Regions from separate parts of the Pseudoalteromonas sp. S3785 genome, predicted to be linked through region 1. Evidence: predicted binding sites of a transcription regulator. Region 1 holds the regulator's gene; the other holds the start of a gene.
What was found. The regulator sigma-54, encoded in region 1, starts transcription at its own class of promoters, with help from an activator protein. The targets are predictions, from matches to a motif close to GTTGGCACGNNNNTNGNNT.
Positions count from the first base shown of each region.

Region 2: a site for sigma-54 is predicted at 5,467-5,485, ahead of fliS (flagellar export chaperone FliS). Genes of this name have one in related genera too.

Region 1 is NZ_PNCT01000005.1:43,814-51,541, reverse strand. It holds gene CWC17_RS01720 (KpsF/GutQ family sugar-phosphate isomerase) at 1-614, shown strand, start outside; gene kdsC (3-deoxy-manno-octulosonate-8-phosphatase KdsC) at 615-1,166, shown strand; gene lptC (LPS export ABC transporter periplasmic protein LptC) at 1,163-1,717, shown strand; gene lptA (lipopolysaccharide transport periplasmic protein LptA) at 1,707-2,255, shown strand; gene lptB (LPS export ABC transporter ATP-binding protein) at 2,252-2,977, shown strand; gene CWC17_RS01695 (RNA polymerase factor sigma-54) at 3,047-4,546, shown strand; gene hpf (ribosome hibernation promoting factor) at 4,574-4,861, shown strand; gene CWC17_RS01685 (PTS sugar transporter subunit IIA) at 4,866-5,318, shown strand; gene rapZ (RNase adapter RapZ) at 5,338-6,183, shown strand; gene CWC17_RS01675 (HPr family phosphocarrier protein) at 6,224-6,496, shown strand; gene mgtE (magnesium transporter) at 6,635-7,728, shown strand, end outside.
Region 2 is NZ_PNCT01000021.1:15,970-23,697, forward strand. It holds gene CWC17_RS05660 (flagellin) at 1-718, shown strand, start outside; gene CWC17_RS05665 (flagellin) at 1,026-2,549, shown strand; gene CWC17_RS05670 (flagellar protein FlaG) at 2,717-3,151, shown strand; gene fliD (flagellar filament capping protein FliD) at 3,208-4,614, shown strand; gene CWC17_RS05680 (hypothetical protein) at 4,721-5,017, opposite strand; gene fliS (flagellar export chaperone FliS) at 5,022-5,423, opposite strand; gene CWC17_RS05690 (sigma-54 dependent transcriptional regulator) at 5,780-7,216, shown strand; gene CWC17_RS05695 (DNA-3-methyladenine glycosylase I) at 7,513-7,728, opposite strand, start outside.

The DNA.
Region 1 (7,728 bases):
TAATATCGATGACGGGCAACCCGCTTTCTACTATGGCAACACTTGCCGATGTGCACGTATGCATAAAGGTAGAACAAGAAGCATGTTTGTTAGGTTTAGCGCCAACAGCAAGCACCACAGCCACTTTAGCAATGGGTGATGCAATGGCGGTTGCGCTTTTAGAAGCACGCGGTTTTACCGCCGATGACTTTGCACTCTCTCACCCTGGCGGCAGCTTAGGTAAGCGATTGTTGCTCACTTTAAAAGATGTAATGCACAGCGGCACAAACACCCCTATTATAGGTGTAACGCAAACAATTAAAGACGCGTTAATAGAAATGTCAGCCAAAGGACTAGGCATGACTGCTATTGTAGATAACAATCAACAGCTTGCTGGCCTTTTTACTGACGGCGACTTGCGTCGTATTTTAGAGCAAAAAGTCGATATACATAACACCGCTATTAGCCAAGTTATGACTAAGTCATGCACCACCGCCACGGCCGATATGCTTGCAGCAGAAGCACTAAATATAATGGAAAATAAGCGGATTAATGGTTTAATCATAGTTAATGAGCAAAACCAGCCTGTGGGCGCCTTAAATATGCAAGACCTCTTAAAAGCAGGAGTATTATAAATGCAATTTGAAGATCTCTATCAACCGCTAAGCGATGATGCCAGAGCACGCGCCAAAAAAGTAAAACTACTCATATGCGATATTGATGGTGTATTTTCTGATGGCCGAATTTACCTCGGTAACCAAGGCGAAGAGTTAAAAGCATTTAATACAAAAGATGGTTTTGGCATTAAGGCACTGATCAATAGCGGTTTTGAAGTCGCGGTTATTACGGGGCGTCATTCAAAAATAGTGCAAGCTCGCATGAGCAGCTTAACCGTACAGCACATTTATCAAGGCCAAGAAGACAAACTTATTGCTTATCAAGAACTCAAAAACACTTTAAAGTTAACTGATGAACAAATAGCCTATATTGGCGATGATGGACCTGACATGCCCGTCATGGAGCGCGTTGGTTTTGCCGTCGCAGTAAACGATGCGCACCCGCTAATTAAACGCTTATCGCATTACACTACACAAATGCCTGGTGGCTTTGGTGCAGTGAGAGAGCTCACAGATTTACTCATGCTTGAAAACGGTATAGCACTTACGACACAAGGTACCAGTTCATGAATGCAGCACGCGTTATACTCAGTGCGTTATTCATCGGCTGTATGGTTTGGCTTTGGTACCCTTATTTTACGCAAAGCAATGTAGCGCCAGAGCAAGAACCAGAAGTCATTGCAAAGCCTGATTACACCGCTATAGAGCTTAAGCAAACAGCCTATGACGAGCAAGGTAAAATTAGCCATAAAGTTACAGCAGCTAAAATGGAGCTGTACCAACAACTTGGTTTTACATTTTTTGAAAAACCTATTTTTACTTTATATAACGAAACACAAACTTGGCGAATAAACGCTGACGAAGCAACGCTTTACGAAGATAAACAACTTATTTTAGAAGGCAACGTGGTTGCCAAAAATTTAGTTGATAACGCCATGATAGATAACATCAATGCCGACAACATCGAAGTCGACATTAAAGCGCTAACAATGCGCTCTGAGCAGCCAGTGGTTGTCACTGGGCCAAATTTAAAGATTATCGGTAAAGGCCTTGAAGCCGATTTGAAAACCGAAGTAATAAAACTAATTAACCATACGCGAACAATATATTATGACCAATAAACTCTCTAAAATACTTATTATCCCATCGCTGATGCTTGCATGTAGCGCTTCTGCTGCTGAGCCTGCTGCTCAACCGCCAGCAAACCAAATTTCTATTAGTGCAGACCGTCAAGAAGGTCAACTTAAAGAAAACGTAGGTATTTTTGAAAAAAACGTCGAAATTGTGCATGGGAACCGCAAAATTACAGCCGACCGACTCGAAGTACATAAACGTGAAGACCTAGGGGATAACAAACAACTGCTTATTGCCACTGGCAGCCCTGCCTACTTCGAAGAAAAACAAGACGATGGTACCGTAATGAGTGCCAGTGCAAACGAAGTACGTTACGACGTAGCAAAGCGCTTTTTAACACTTGTTGGGGATGCCGAAGTCGCGCAAGCCGGTCAAAAAATTAATGCTAAAAGTATTACCTACGATATGCAGCAGCAACTTATTAGCGCAGAAAAAGACGAAAACTCAACGGATCGTGTCCACACAATTTTAGTGCCTGTTGAAGCAAATATTAAAGAAAAAACAGGTAACGAAGGTCAACCATGAGCACCTTAAAAGCAGAACTATTAGCAAAAAGCTATAAAGGCCGCCAAGTTGTAAAAAATGTAGGCCTTGAGGTAGAAGCCGGCAGCATAGTGGGCTTATTAGGCCCTAATGGCGCAGGTAAAACCACCACCTTTTACATGATTGTAGGGTTAGTACCTAGCGACAAAGGTAAAATATCTATTGATGATAACGATATAACGTTATTACCTATGCACAGTCGTGCTCGCTTAGGCATTGGCTATTTGCCGCAAGAGTCATCTATATTTAGAAAGCTAACAGTTTATCAAAATTTAATGGCTATTTTAGAAACGCGCAAAGAGCTAAATAAAGCCGCGCGAGAAGAAACGCTTAACAACTTACTTGATGAATTTAGCATTCAACATATACGTGATAGCCAAGGTATGGCACTTTCTGGTGGCGAACGCCGCCGTGTAGAGATAGCCAGAGCACTCGCAGCGAACCCTAAATTTATTTTGTTGGATGAGCCTTTTGCTGGTGTTGATCCGATTTCAGTGTTAGATATAAAGAAAATAATAGAACATCTTAAAAATCGTGGCATTGGCGTATTAATTACCGATCACAATGTAAGAGAAACCCTTGATGTTTGTGAAAAAGCCTACATTGTTTCTCATGGGGAGCTAATTGCATCTGGCACCCCAGAACACGTATTAAATGACAAAACTGTACGCGATGTTTATTTAGGCGAGCAATTTAGGCTGTAACATTTAAGCCACACCTACAAGCATCTGCTAATATTAATTATAACAACATAAAAGGATTGTTAGAGATACATGAGGCAATCATTACAGCTGCGCATGGGCCAGCAACTTACAATGACTCCACAATTGCAACAAGCGATTCGCTTGCTGCAGCTCAGTACATTGGATCTCCAGCAAGAAATACAAGAAGCACTTGATAGCAACCCGCTATTAGAAGTAGAAGAGCAAGATTACACGGAAGAGTCGGCTGGAAAAAATGAACAAAAAGCAGATACGGATGATGTAACCGTAAGCGCATCGGCTGATGATACAACCAGTGAATACGAGCAAGACAGTGGTGAAGCTTTAAATAAAGACACTGTTAGCGATGATATGGCGATGGATGTAACTTGGGATGAGTACATGAGTGCAGCCCCTGCGGCATCCTCAGGCCCAATGCCAGAAGATGAGTCTATTTATCAGGGCGCCTCTACTGAAACGCTACATGAGTACTTAATGTGGCAACTTCAGCTTACTCCTTTTAGCCCAACTGACGAAGCCATTGCTATAGCCATTGTAGAAGCTGTAGATGACTCGGGTATTTTAACGCTAAGTTGTGAAGAGATTTTAGAAAGCTTTAACCAAGAAAACGATGACGACGTTGAAGTTGAACTGGATGAAATAGAAGCCGTTTTAAAACGTATTCAATTATTCGACCCTGTAGGTATAGCCGCGCGGAGCTTACAGGAGTGCTTGTGTATTCAGCTTAACCAGTTTGATAAAGACACCCCTTTTATAGAACAAACTAAAATGATCTTAACCGATCACATTGATCTATTAGCGGCACGCGACTATCGTACATTAATGAAAAAGACTAAGCTTAAAGAAGACGAGCTTAAAGAGGTCATGACTCTTATACATACCCTCAACCCAAAACCTGCAGACACAATAGTAAGGGAAGAGTCTGAGTATGTCATACCGGATGTGTCAGTTAAAAAAATTAAGGGCCGTTGGGTGGTAGAGCTAAACCCAGATAGCATGCCAAAAATACGCGTAAATAGTCAGTATGCGGCCATGTCACGTACCGTAAAATCAAGTGGAGATAGCCAGTTTATTCGCTCTCATCTGCAAGAAGCTAAATGGTTTATAAAAAGTCTTGAAAGCAGAAACGACACGCTGCTAAAAGTAACAAACTGTATTGTAAAACAGCAACAAGCGTTTTTTGAACATGGCCCCGAAGCCATGAAACCAATGGTTTTAAACGATGTTGCTGAAATGGTAGAAATGCACGAATCAACAATTTCGCGTGTTACTACGCAAAAATATATGCATACGCCACGTGGTATTTTTGAGCTTAAATATTTTTTCTCAAGCCACGTAAGCACCGAAAACGGTGGCGAATGTTCGTCAACCGCAATACGTGCCTTAATTAAAAAGCTAATTGCCGCGGAAAACTCAGCCAAACCATTGAGTGATAGTAAAATTGCGGATATATTGGCAGAGCAAGGAATTAAAGTAGCTAGACGCACAATAGCAAAATACCGTGAATCGCTAGCTATTCCACCGTCAAATCAGAGAAAGAGTTTGATATAAGACGTAAAAAACAAAGAGGAAATGCTTATGCAACTAAACCTAACTGGTCGTCACGTAGAAGTAACTGATTCACTTAGAGACTATGTAAATAATAAATTTGCAAAGCTAGAAAGGCACTCAGATCATATTAGCAATGTGCATGTCATTCTCGATGTAGAAAAACTCAACCAAAAAGCAGAAGCGACTATTCATGTAAGCGGCGCAGATTTATTTGCCTCAACAGAGCACCAAGATATGTATGCTGCTATAGACTCGTTGATTGACAAGCTCGATCGTCAAGTCATAAAACATAAAGAGAAGCTTGCTAGACACTAATATTATGAAATTAAGTACATTAGTATGCCAGGACTGCAGCAAAGCTGCGGTCCTTTTTAGTAGTAAAAAAAGAATTTTAGAATTTATCAGTGAGCTTGCTCATGAAAAGCTCCCTTACTTACCACAACAGGATATTCTTAATGCGCTAGCCAGCAGAGAAAAACTAGGTAGTACGGGTATTGGCCGCGGTATCGCAATTCCGCATGGTAGAATGGGTGGCGTAGAAGAACCGCTTGCGTTAGTACTCGTTAGTGACAAGCCTGTAAACTTTGATGCTATTGATAACTGTCCTGTTGATATTTTTGTTGCACTCATCGTACCAGATGGCGATAACCAGCAGCACCTAAAGACTCTAGCAACCATAGCTGATAAACTGAGCAATAAAGAATTTTGCAAACAGCTGCGAAGCGCTAAAACCGATGCAGAACTGTATCAAGTAATTGTTGATCAATCGTAGTAAATACTAAGGGCTATAAATGGAGTTAATAATCATAAGCGGCCGTTCCGGTTCAGGTAAATCGGTTGCTTTACGCGTGGTTGAAGATTTAGGTTATTATTGCGTAGATAATATCCCGGTCAACCTGCTGCCCTCTTTAGTACGTAGTGTTTCAGATAACTATGACAAAATAGCTGTTAGTATCGATGTTCGTAATATCCCCAAAGAGCAAGACGAGTTTAACGATATTCTTGAATACCTACCGGACTTTGCTAAACCCACTCTGTTTTATTTAGACAGTGATGATCAAACACTCATAAAACGTTTTTCAGAAACACGCAGATTACATCCTTTATCCATCGATTCATTGCCGCTCGACTTAGCAATAAAAAAAGAAAAAGAGCTGCTTGATGTACTTGTAACCCGCGCAGACTTTATGCTTGATACGACTGATTTAAGTGTTCACCAATTGGCTGAGTCAATTCGCGAAAAAATACTCGGAAAAAAAGATAAACAACTAATTGTAACGTTTGAATCGTTTGGTTTTAAACACGGCATACCTAAAGAAGCTGATTATGTATTTGATGCTCGCTTTTTGCCAAATCCGCATTGGGAGCCTGAACTTAAACCGCTTACAGGTCTTGATCAACCTGTAAAAGACTTTTTGGCAAACCACAGCATAGTGCAAAAATTTACTTGGCAAATTCAAACATTTGTACAAACTTGGTTACCACACTTAGAGCGCAATAACCGCAGCTACCTGACTATTGCAATAGGTTGTACGGGTGGACAACACCGCTCGGTTTATTTAGCCCAAACTATAGGTGAGAGCTTTGCAATGACACATCCAAATGTAAAAATTAGGCACCGTGAGCAAGAAAAGTAACCTTAAAATAATAACCTGTTCAGTTTAGGTATAGTAATTTATGCGTTGTGAAGACACGTTTTTAATAAAAAATAAATTAGGCTTACACGCCAGAGCGGCAACGGTCCTTGCGCAATTAGCTGTGCAATTTGATGCTAAAATTACCTTACATCAAGATGATAAAGAAGCCGCTGGTGATAGCGTATTAGCCTTAATGCTACTCGAAAGTAGTAAAGGCAAAGAAGTTAAAGTTGTATGTGAAGGCCCAGACTCAGAAAAGGCTTTGCATGCGGTCGGACAATTAATCGCACAGCGATTTAACGAACAAGAATAAACGTTTAATTACCAAGCTTACTCATACATTTTCGCTTTATACCCTGATTTGTGTAGCTTGGTAAATGAATAGTGTTTAATTAGATTAATCACAATGCGGTTAATCGCCTCCCCTCGTATATAAAAAATTAGGATGCCAATGCCAGAAGCGTTTGAACAAGACTACCCACTGCAACAACTAAAACAGGTGACTAAATCACTTAATAGTGGGCAATTTGTTCAAGTAAGACGCATGCTAGCAAAAACTGCCCCGTGTGATACTGCCCTTTTACTTGAATCCTCTCCGCATAAAATTAGACGCATGCTTTGGCAGCTGGTTGACCCAGATGTACAAGGGGACGTGCTAGAAGAGCTCTCTGAAGATGTACGTTTAGGTATCATTGCACAAATGGAACCTGAACATATTGCCGCCGCCACTGAGGATATGGGCCACGATGATTTAGGTGAAGTACTACGTAGCCTACCTGACACCGTGTATAAAGATGTGGTTAGCGCGATGGACACGCAAGACCGTGAACGGGCGACACAGGCTTTATCTTACCAAGAACGCTCTGCAGGCGCGCTAATGAACACCGATACGGTGACCATTCGCCCAGATGTTACACTTGATGTTGTACTGCGTTATATTAGGCTACGAGGCGAGCTACCAGAAGGCACTGATGATTTATACGTTGTTGATAAGCACAACTGCTTTTTAGGTGCATTGTCTCTTAGTACGCTTTTAACTAATCCGCCTGAAAAAATTGTTCAAGATTTAATGGATGAAGACTGTGAGTCTATCCCAATTTCGATGGATGAAAGTGAGGTCGCTCAATTATTTGAACGCCACAACTGGATATCGGCACCGGTAGTCGATGATAACGCACACTTGCTTGGGCGTGTCACCATTGATGATATTGTTGATGTTATACGTGAAGATGCTGAGCATAGCTTATTAAGCTTAGCGGGTCTTGATGATGAAGAAGATACCTTTGCACCTGTTTTAAAAAGTTCAAAAAAACGCTCAGTATGGCTTGGCGTTAACTTACTTACCGCCCTGGCTGCTGCCTTTGTGGCCAGCTTTTTTGAAAGTACCTTAGACATTCTCCCTATTTTAGCTGTACTCAATGGCATAGTGCCCTCAATGGGCGGTGTAGCAGGTAGTCAGTCTTTAACACTGGTTATTCGCGGTATAGCTGTGGGGCATATTAATCAAACTAACCAACGTTTTTTAATGGCTAAAGAATTGGCCAT
Region 2 (7,728 bases), on a different contig from region 1:
TGAGCTAAATGGCGAAAAAGTATCGTTTGTGGCCACTGCTAATGTAGACAGTGATGAGCAAGCAATGGCTGAAGCGATAAATGCGCGTACAGATGAGCATGGTGTTACAGCTGTAATTGAAAATGGCGTGCTAACTATCTCTAACAACCAAGGTGAAGACGTCGTAATCGAAGATTTTGAAACGACTGACGCTACAGGTACAGCGGTTGCTGCTACTTTAGATGTTACCGCGGCTTCATATAATGGTAACCCAGATACCGCAGTAACACTTACCAGTGGTACTGGTACAGACTCAACACGAGTAATGGGAAGTATTCAGCTTAATTCTGCAGAGGTGTTTACTGCTACTGCAGATGATACTTCTTTAGCTGCGACTATTAATGAGACCACCAGTAAGCTTGAAAATGCAGCTGATATTGATGTGACTACTCAAAAAGGCTCCCAAGATGCGCTTTCAATCATTGATAATGCAATAGCCAATATTGATGAGCAGCGTGCGGGATTAGGTGCTGTGCAAAACCGCTTTAGCTTTACAATTAACAACCTTGCAAACATTGAAGAAAATGTAACCGCATCGCGTAGCCGTATTCAAGACACCGATTTTGCTACGGAAACAGCAGAGATGACTAAAAACCAAATACTACAGCAGGCAGGTACATCAATCCTTTCGCAGGCAAACCAAGTACCACAGGCTGCGATTAGCTTGTTAGGTGGTTAGTAATAAACGCTATTAATAAAACTTATAAAAAAGCACATCTTGATAGGTGTGCTTTTTTTGTTTTTTGTCCAAAAATAGCACGCTGTACGTGAATAAAAAACTTTTTTAGGGGGAAGTGAATTTATTATTTCCTTTAAAATTAGTTGTTTATATTTATTTTATTAATAACTTTAAAAATAAATCAAAATAACGCTAAAGATAAATTTTCTCCTGCCGTTAACTTAACCAGTACAGAGCTTGAACATACAATTGTGACAGCTCTTGGTTAAATCTAAACAGTCACATTACGAAAGTAATCAGGAGTTTTATTATGATTTCAGTAAATACAAATGTATCTTCATTAAACGCTCAGCGTAACCTTTCTACTTCAGGCTCTGACCTTGCAACGTCAATGGAGCGTTTATCATCAGGTATGCGTATCAACAGCGCAAAAGATGATGCGGCAGGCCTACAAATTTCAAACCGTTTAACATCACAAGTAAATGGTTTAGCAGTAGCACAACGTAACGCTAACGACGGTATCTCAATGGCACAAACCGCTGAAGGTGCAATGAGCGAGTCTACAAGCATTTTACAACGTATGCGTGAGCTAGCACTGCAATCAGCAAACGGCTCAAACTCGACAGAAGACCGTGAGTCACTTCAAAAGGAAGTGTCTGCATTGCAAGTTGAATTAACACGTATCGCAGATACAACATCATTTGGTGGTCAACAGCTTCTAGATGGTAGTTTTGGTTCTAAATCTTTCCAAATTGGTGCTAACTCAAATGAAACTATTAATGTTTCGTTATCAAGTGTAGCTGCAGAAAAAATAGGGTCTAACCAAACAAACCTTCAAGGTGCAGCCAATACAGGTTTTGGTACTACAGTTGCAGCGGGCACTACTGCGCCAGCTAGTGCAGTTGCAGGTGGTACTTACGACATTTCTGGTAGAGGTGATGCTACAATCAACATAGCTGCAGGCGCTTCAGCAAAAGAAGCTGCAGCTTCTATTAATCAAGCTACTAATACCACAGGAGTAACAGCCCAGGCAAGAACAGAGGCGACTTTAGATATTGGTGGTACGGCTACAGTAGCAGGCGAAACAGTAAGTTTTAAACTAAATGATGAAAAAGTTTCTTTCGTAGCAACAGCTAACACTGTAAGTGATGAGCTAGCTATGGCTGAAGCTATCAATGCTGGTACTGATGAGCACGGGGTTACAGCTACAATAGATAATGGCGTACTTAGCATTTCGAACAATCAAGGCGAAGATGTTACTATCGAAGATTTCGCAACTACGGATGCTGCAGGTGCCGACGTAGCTGCAACTCTAACAGTTTCTGCATTAAGTTATAATGGTACTGCCGAGGATAATACTACCCCAACAGTATTAACTAGTGGCCCAGTTGCTGGAACTACTAATGATTCAACAAGAATTACAGGTGGTATACAACTTAACTCTTCTGAAGTTTTTACAGTTGAGGCGAGCGATACTTCTTTAGCTTCTACAACAAATGAAGTTACAAGTAAATTAAACAATGTAGCGGATGTCGATATTACTGACCAAAAAGGGTCGCAGGATGCACTAGCTATCATTGATAACGCAATTGCTAACATCGATGCTCAACGAGCTGGTTTAGGTGCGGTTCAAAACCGTTTTGACCACACTATTAGCAACTTATCAAACATCTCTGAAAACGTATCTGCTTCACGTAGCCGTATTCAAGACACAGACTTTGCGACTGAAACAGCAGAGATGACTAAAAACCAAATCTTGCAACAAGCTGGTACGTCAATCTTATCGCAAGCGAATCAGTTACCACAAACAGCTCTAAGCTTATTAGGTTAATAATTAAAACGTTATAGCTTAATGGGTAGCTAGCTAGTACAAAAAGTCAGTATTAGTTTTAAAAAACAAGGAGGTGGCTTTAGCTACCTCCTTTTGTGGTTTAAGGGTATAAATTAAGCTATTGTTAGTCTAATAACTATACAAGTTCGGCAATTTTAGGAGGCGTTATGAACACCATTACTTCAAACGCAGAAGTTACTATAGCATCAACATCTTTAACTGGTGAAGATAAACAAATAGGGCAGGCTGGCTCAGTATTGACTCAGCGAGCTGTTGATGACGTAAATAAAACGGATGAACAAGGCCCACAAAATCAGTTAAGCAACCAATACGCACAACAAGGAACTGAGACTAATAGTTCGCAAAACCAACAGCTTGAGCGTGAACAGCTTGAAAAAGTGGCGCAACAATTGCAGGACTTTATGGGTGAAATGAACCGTAGTCTGCAATTTCAAGTTGATGAAGACTCAGGCCGTGACGTTATTAAAATACTTGATAAAACCAGTGGTGATGTAATTAAGCAATACCCTTCGGAAGAGGTATTAAGTTTAGTATCAAAGCTTTCTGAATCTGCAGGTATTTTAATCGACCAAACAGTATAATCGCCGTAGTGTTGATATATTATTAGTTAAGTTTTTTGGGTTTAAAGAGGTGAAGTATGTCTATTTCGTTTAATGGTTTAGGCTCTGGTTTAGCGGTATCAGATATAGTTGATGCGCTAGTTAATGCTGAGCAGGCTCCAGCTGAGGCTCGTTTAAACACTCAAGAAAGTACGCTAACTACTGATATTTCTGCTGTAGGTGCTTTAAAGTCTGCGCTACAGCAAGTACAAACAGCAATGGAAGCGCTAGGTGACGCTGATAACTATCAAAAACGTAGTGCATCAGGCAATGATGATTTTGTCTCTATCAGTGCTGATGAAGACGCCCAGCCAGGTGGCTATTCTGTAAAGGTTAATAACCTTGCTACAGAGCATAAAATACTATCAGAAGCATTTGATGCTGACGCCGCTGTGGGTGAAGGTACTATGACACTCAGCTCCGGCGAGAATAGCTTTGATATTGAAGTATCAGACACCGCAACTCTAAGCGAAATCAGAGACGCGATTAACGACAGCACCGATAACGATAGCATAAACGCAACAATCATAACGGATGATACAGGCCAGCATTTAGTTCTTTCAGCTAAAGAGAGTGGCTTAGAAAACGAGATTAAAGTAGAAGTAACGGATACTGACGGTAATAACACAGATACCAACGGACTATCTCGTTTAGCTTTTGACTCTGCAGGTGTACAAAATGCATCTGAAATTATTGCTGCAACCGATGCATCCATTACCATTGATGGCTCACTCACAGTTAGTAGTTCTTCAAATACGTTTACTGATGTTATAGACGGTATAACAATCACCGCTAAAAAAGCTCAGGGTACTGATGATGATTTAAGTGATATATCGGTAACCGAAAATAATAACAATATCCAATCGGGCTTAAACAATTTTATTTCTAGTTACAATGAATTACTTGAACTTAGTAATAACTTAGGGGCATCAAGCGAAGATGGTGCTGGTGTAATGGCCGGTGATTCGTTACTACGCGGTGTAATGTCTAAATTGCGAGAGCAGATTACCGACTCTGTAGATTTAGGCAATGGCAACTCATTATCACTTTCGCAATTAGGTGTTGAAGCCGATCGTTATGGAGTATTGACGCTTAATACCGAGACTTTAAATGAAAAAATTGATGAAGATGTCGACTTAGTGCAGCAGTTTTTTGTAGGCACAGATGAAGACGAAGGCGGCTTTGCCCAATCGTTTGATGAGCTAATGAGCTTTTACACCGACACCGACGGCATCATCCAAAACCGTATCGACAGTAAAACAAATCAATTAGAAGATATTGATGAACAGCGCGAAAGCCTAACAAATAAAATGGAATCGTTATCTGACAGGCTATACGCTCAATACAACGCCATGGATTTATTGGTAGCGAGCTTAAACTCGACAAGTAGTTACGTGCAAGCGCAGCTTGAAAATATGCCTGGTGTGGTGAGTAATAATTCTTAATTTTCCATATTAATTATGAACATAAAAAAACCGTTTAAAAACGGTTTTTTTATGTCTAAATATTGCCTTTAAGATGCCTAGTAAGTTTTAAAACTGCTAGAAGTAGCTATACCGACTTATAAGCCGAGATTGCTTTACCTGTTTTTTTTTGCTTAATTATGGCTTTAGATGATTCATTTTTTACAGCATTTGCCTGCTTGCTAATGTTGTTGATATTGGTTTGCACAGCCACAAGTTGCTCGGCGGTAGGCGGGTTATCGCTTTCGCACCAGCGCTTAAGCTCACTATTTAAAGTATCCATAATAGGGGGAGCTTCATCAGCGTTATTGCTTTGCACTAATAATTCGATTCTGCTGAGCAATTGATTAATATGCTCAGCTTTACTTGTTTCCTCTAAAGCCATTCGCTTATACCGCAGGATTACGCTGATCGACAGGAATGCTATCCCACCCTTCTTTAATTTCTTTAATAATGCCAGCTACTTCAGAAATAATCTCAATATCATTGTCAACATTTGCTTGCACAAGGCGTCTTTGGCAGTAGTCATAAAGTGCTAATAAATTATTTGAAATACTCGGATCTTGTTCCACTTCTAAATTAAGCGCGTCTTGTAATGCACCTAAGAGTAAAATACAGGCAGAGATGTTTTCGCCTTTTTTTTCTATTTCTTTGCGCTCAATAAACCCTTTAGTAGCGGCCAAGCGGCCAATTATGTTACTAAAAATAAGGTTAATTTGCTCATAGGGCGCCATTTCTGCGATGTTGCTGGCGCGCACTTGAGAATATTTTTTTAATGAAACATGAGCCATGGAAAATCCTAAATAAATATGTGAAATCGTCTGTACGTAACAAAAGCAATATTAATGCCAAGCATATTGCATTTATTTAGTTATCGGCATTGTTGCTTTCAACTTAAGTTAATTATAGTTTATATTTTTGACCTACGTAGATTTATGCACTAAGTAAAAAACAAGACATAGCATTAGCTTTAAGTATTAAACAACAAAACAATACTTAAGTTTTAATTATTAAGTATTATTGTTTTATAGCGATGTCTATTTTTTGGCGTTTATGTCAAAAAACCGCCGCTATTACTTGCATCCATACAGATCTCGCTTACAATTTAGCTAATAAAATAAATTAGTGAAATTATGGCTCGCTAACTATGATCTTGATTTTAGATAATAATAATAACCGTGCAATAGGATTACATGCATCACTTACCTTTATTGGGGAAGCTGTGCAGTTGCTTGATGAAAATGACTTTGAAGAAGTATGTAGTAAGTATCAACAGCAAGAATGCATTGTTATTTTAGGCGCATTACAAAGCTTAGATCATGAAGGCTTAATTAAACGCTACCCAACCCTGCCTTTTTTACTCATTGGTGAAACACTCAAGCCATTATTAAGCATTGCTAATGTAGTGGGACTAATTTGTGAGCCGTTTAATCACGAAGTAACCACACAGTTATTACACGACTGCCAACAGTACCAACGTATGCTTCCTGGAAGTCACAAGCATCATAAGCCACATAAAACATTTGATGGTTTAGTAGGGGAAACTGACGCGGTTAAAAACGTACGCTTTTTGATAGAGCAAGTGGCTAAAACCGATGCAAACGTGCTTATTTTAGGTGAGTCGGGTACGGGTAAAGAAGTGGTTGCGCGTAATGTACATTTATTATCTAAACGCAATACGGGGCCATTTGTACCAGTAAACTGTGGTGCTATTCCAGGAGAGCTTCTTGAAAGTGAGTTATTCGGTCATGAAAAAGGGGCGTTTACCGGCGCTATTTCTGCACGTAAAGGGCGGTTTGAATTAGCGCAAGGCGGTACGCTGTTTTTAGATGAAATTGGCGATATGCCACTGCAAATGCAAGTTAAGCTACTTCGCGTATTACAAGAGCGTAGCTACGAGCGTGTAGGTGGCACAAAAGCGATTCAAGCAGATGTACGTGTTATTGCCGCTACCCACCGCAACCTTGAGGAAATGATTGAAAAGGGCAGCTTTAGGGAAGATTTATATTACCGTTTAAATGTATTTCCTATTGAAAACCCGTCACTTAATGAGCGTGCTGACGACATACCTTTATTACTTAAAGAGCTAATGCGCCGTGTTAATGAGCAAAGTGGTACGTCGGCTAAATTTACAGAGCGCGCAGTTGAGAGTCTCAAAGAACATGCTTGGCCTGGTAATATCCGTGAGCTTGCTAATTTAGTGGAGCGCATGGTGATTATGTTCCCTGAAAAAGTAGTGGATGTACCCGATTTACCTAATAAATACCGCTACATCGAGGTAGATGCCTACGAGCCTGAATACCCTGAAGAGCTACTTGAAAAAGATGCCTTTAACGATATTTTTAGCTCAGGTTTTAGCGATTATGATAATGACCCTGAGCCTGAATTTAGCCAACCGGGATCTGGCGTATTACCCGAAGAGGGCATTGAACTTAAAGATTATTTAGCCGAACTTGAAATAAGCTTAATTACCCAAGCACTTGAACGCTTTGATTATGTTGTGGCACGCGCTGCAGAAATATTAGGTGTAAGGCGCACAACACTCGTCGAAAAAATGAAAAAGTATAATCTTTCACGAGATTAGCAGTATGCAAATGCTGATAGGTTTTTCGTTATTTATTATTATTTTTTGAGCTATTAATTTACGGGCTTTGCCCGTCACGTAAGCACGCTTCGCGTCTACAAGCTAAACGCAAAACTTAAACTTTGGCGGTAGACGCACCGCTTGCTCGCGTAAAAAGCGCAGCTTTTAATTACTTAAACGCGCATCTTAAAAACGATGGCAAATGAGAAACCACAATTAACTTATACGTTACTTCTTTAAAGCGCAGCGACTTTTATCCTCTTTGTGAACAGATCACTTTTATGGTTATAAATCACTTATTCACCAAAAGCCTTAATAATTTCTTCTTTTCTAAAGCAATCGTTACTGTGGTCGTTAACCATGCCGCAGGCCTGCATATGTGCATAAACCGTTGTAGGCCCTAAAAATTTAAAGCCACGTTTTTTTAAATCCTTTGCAAATGCTTTTGACTCTTCGGTCATTGCAGGAGCGTCTTCATCACTATTTACATTATTAATAATTGGTTTATTGTC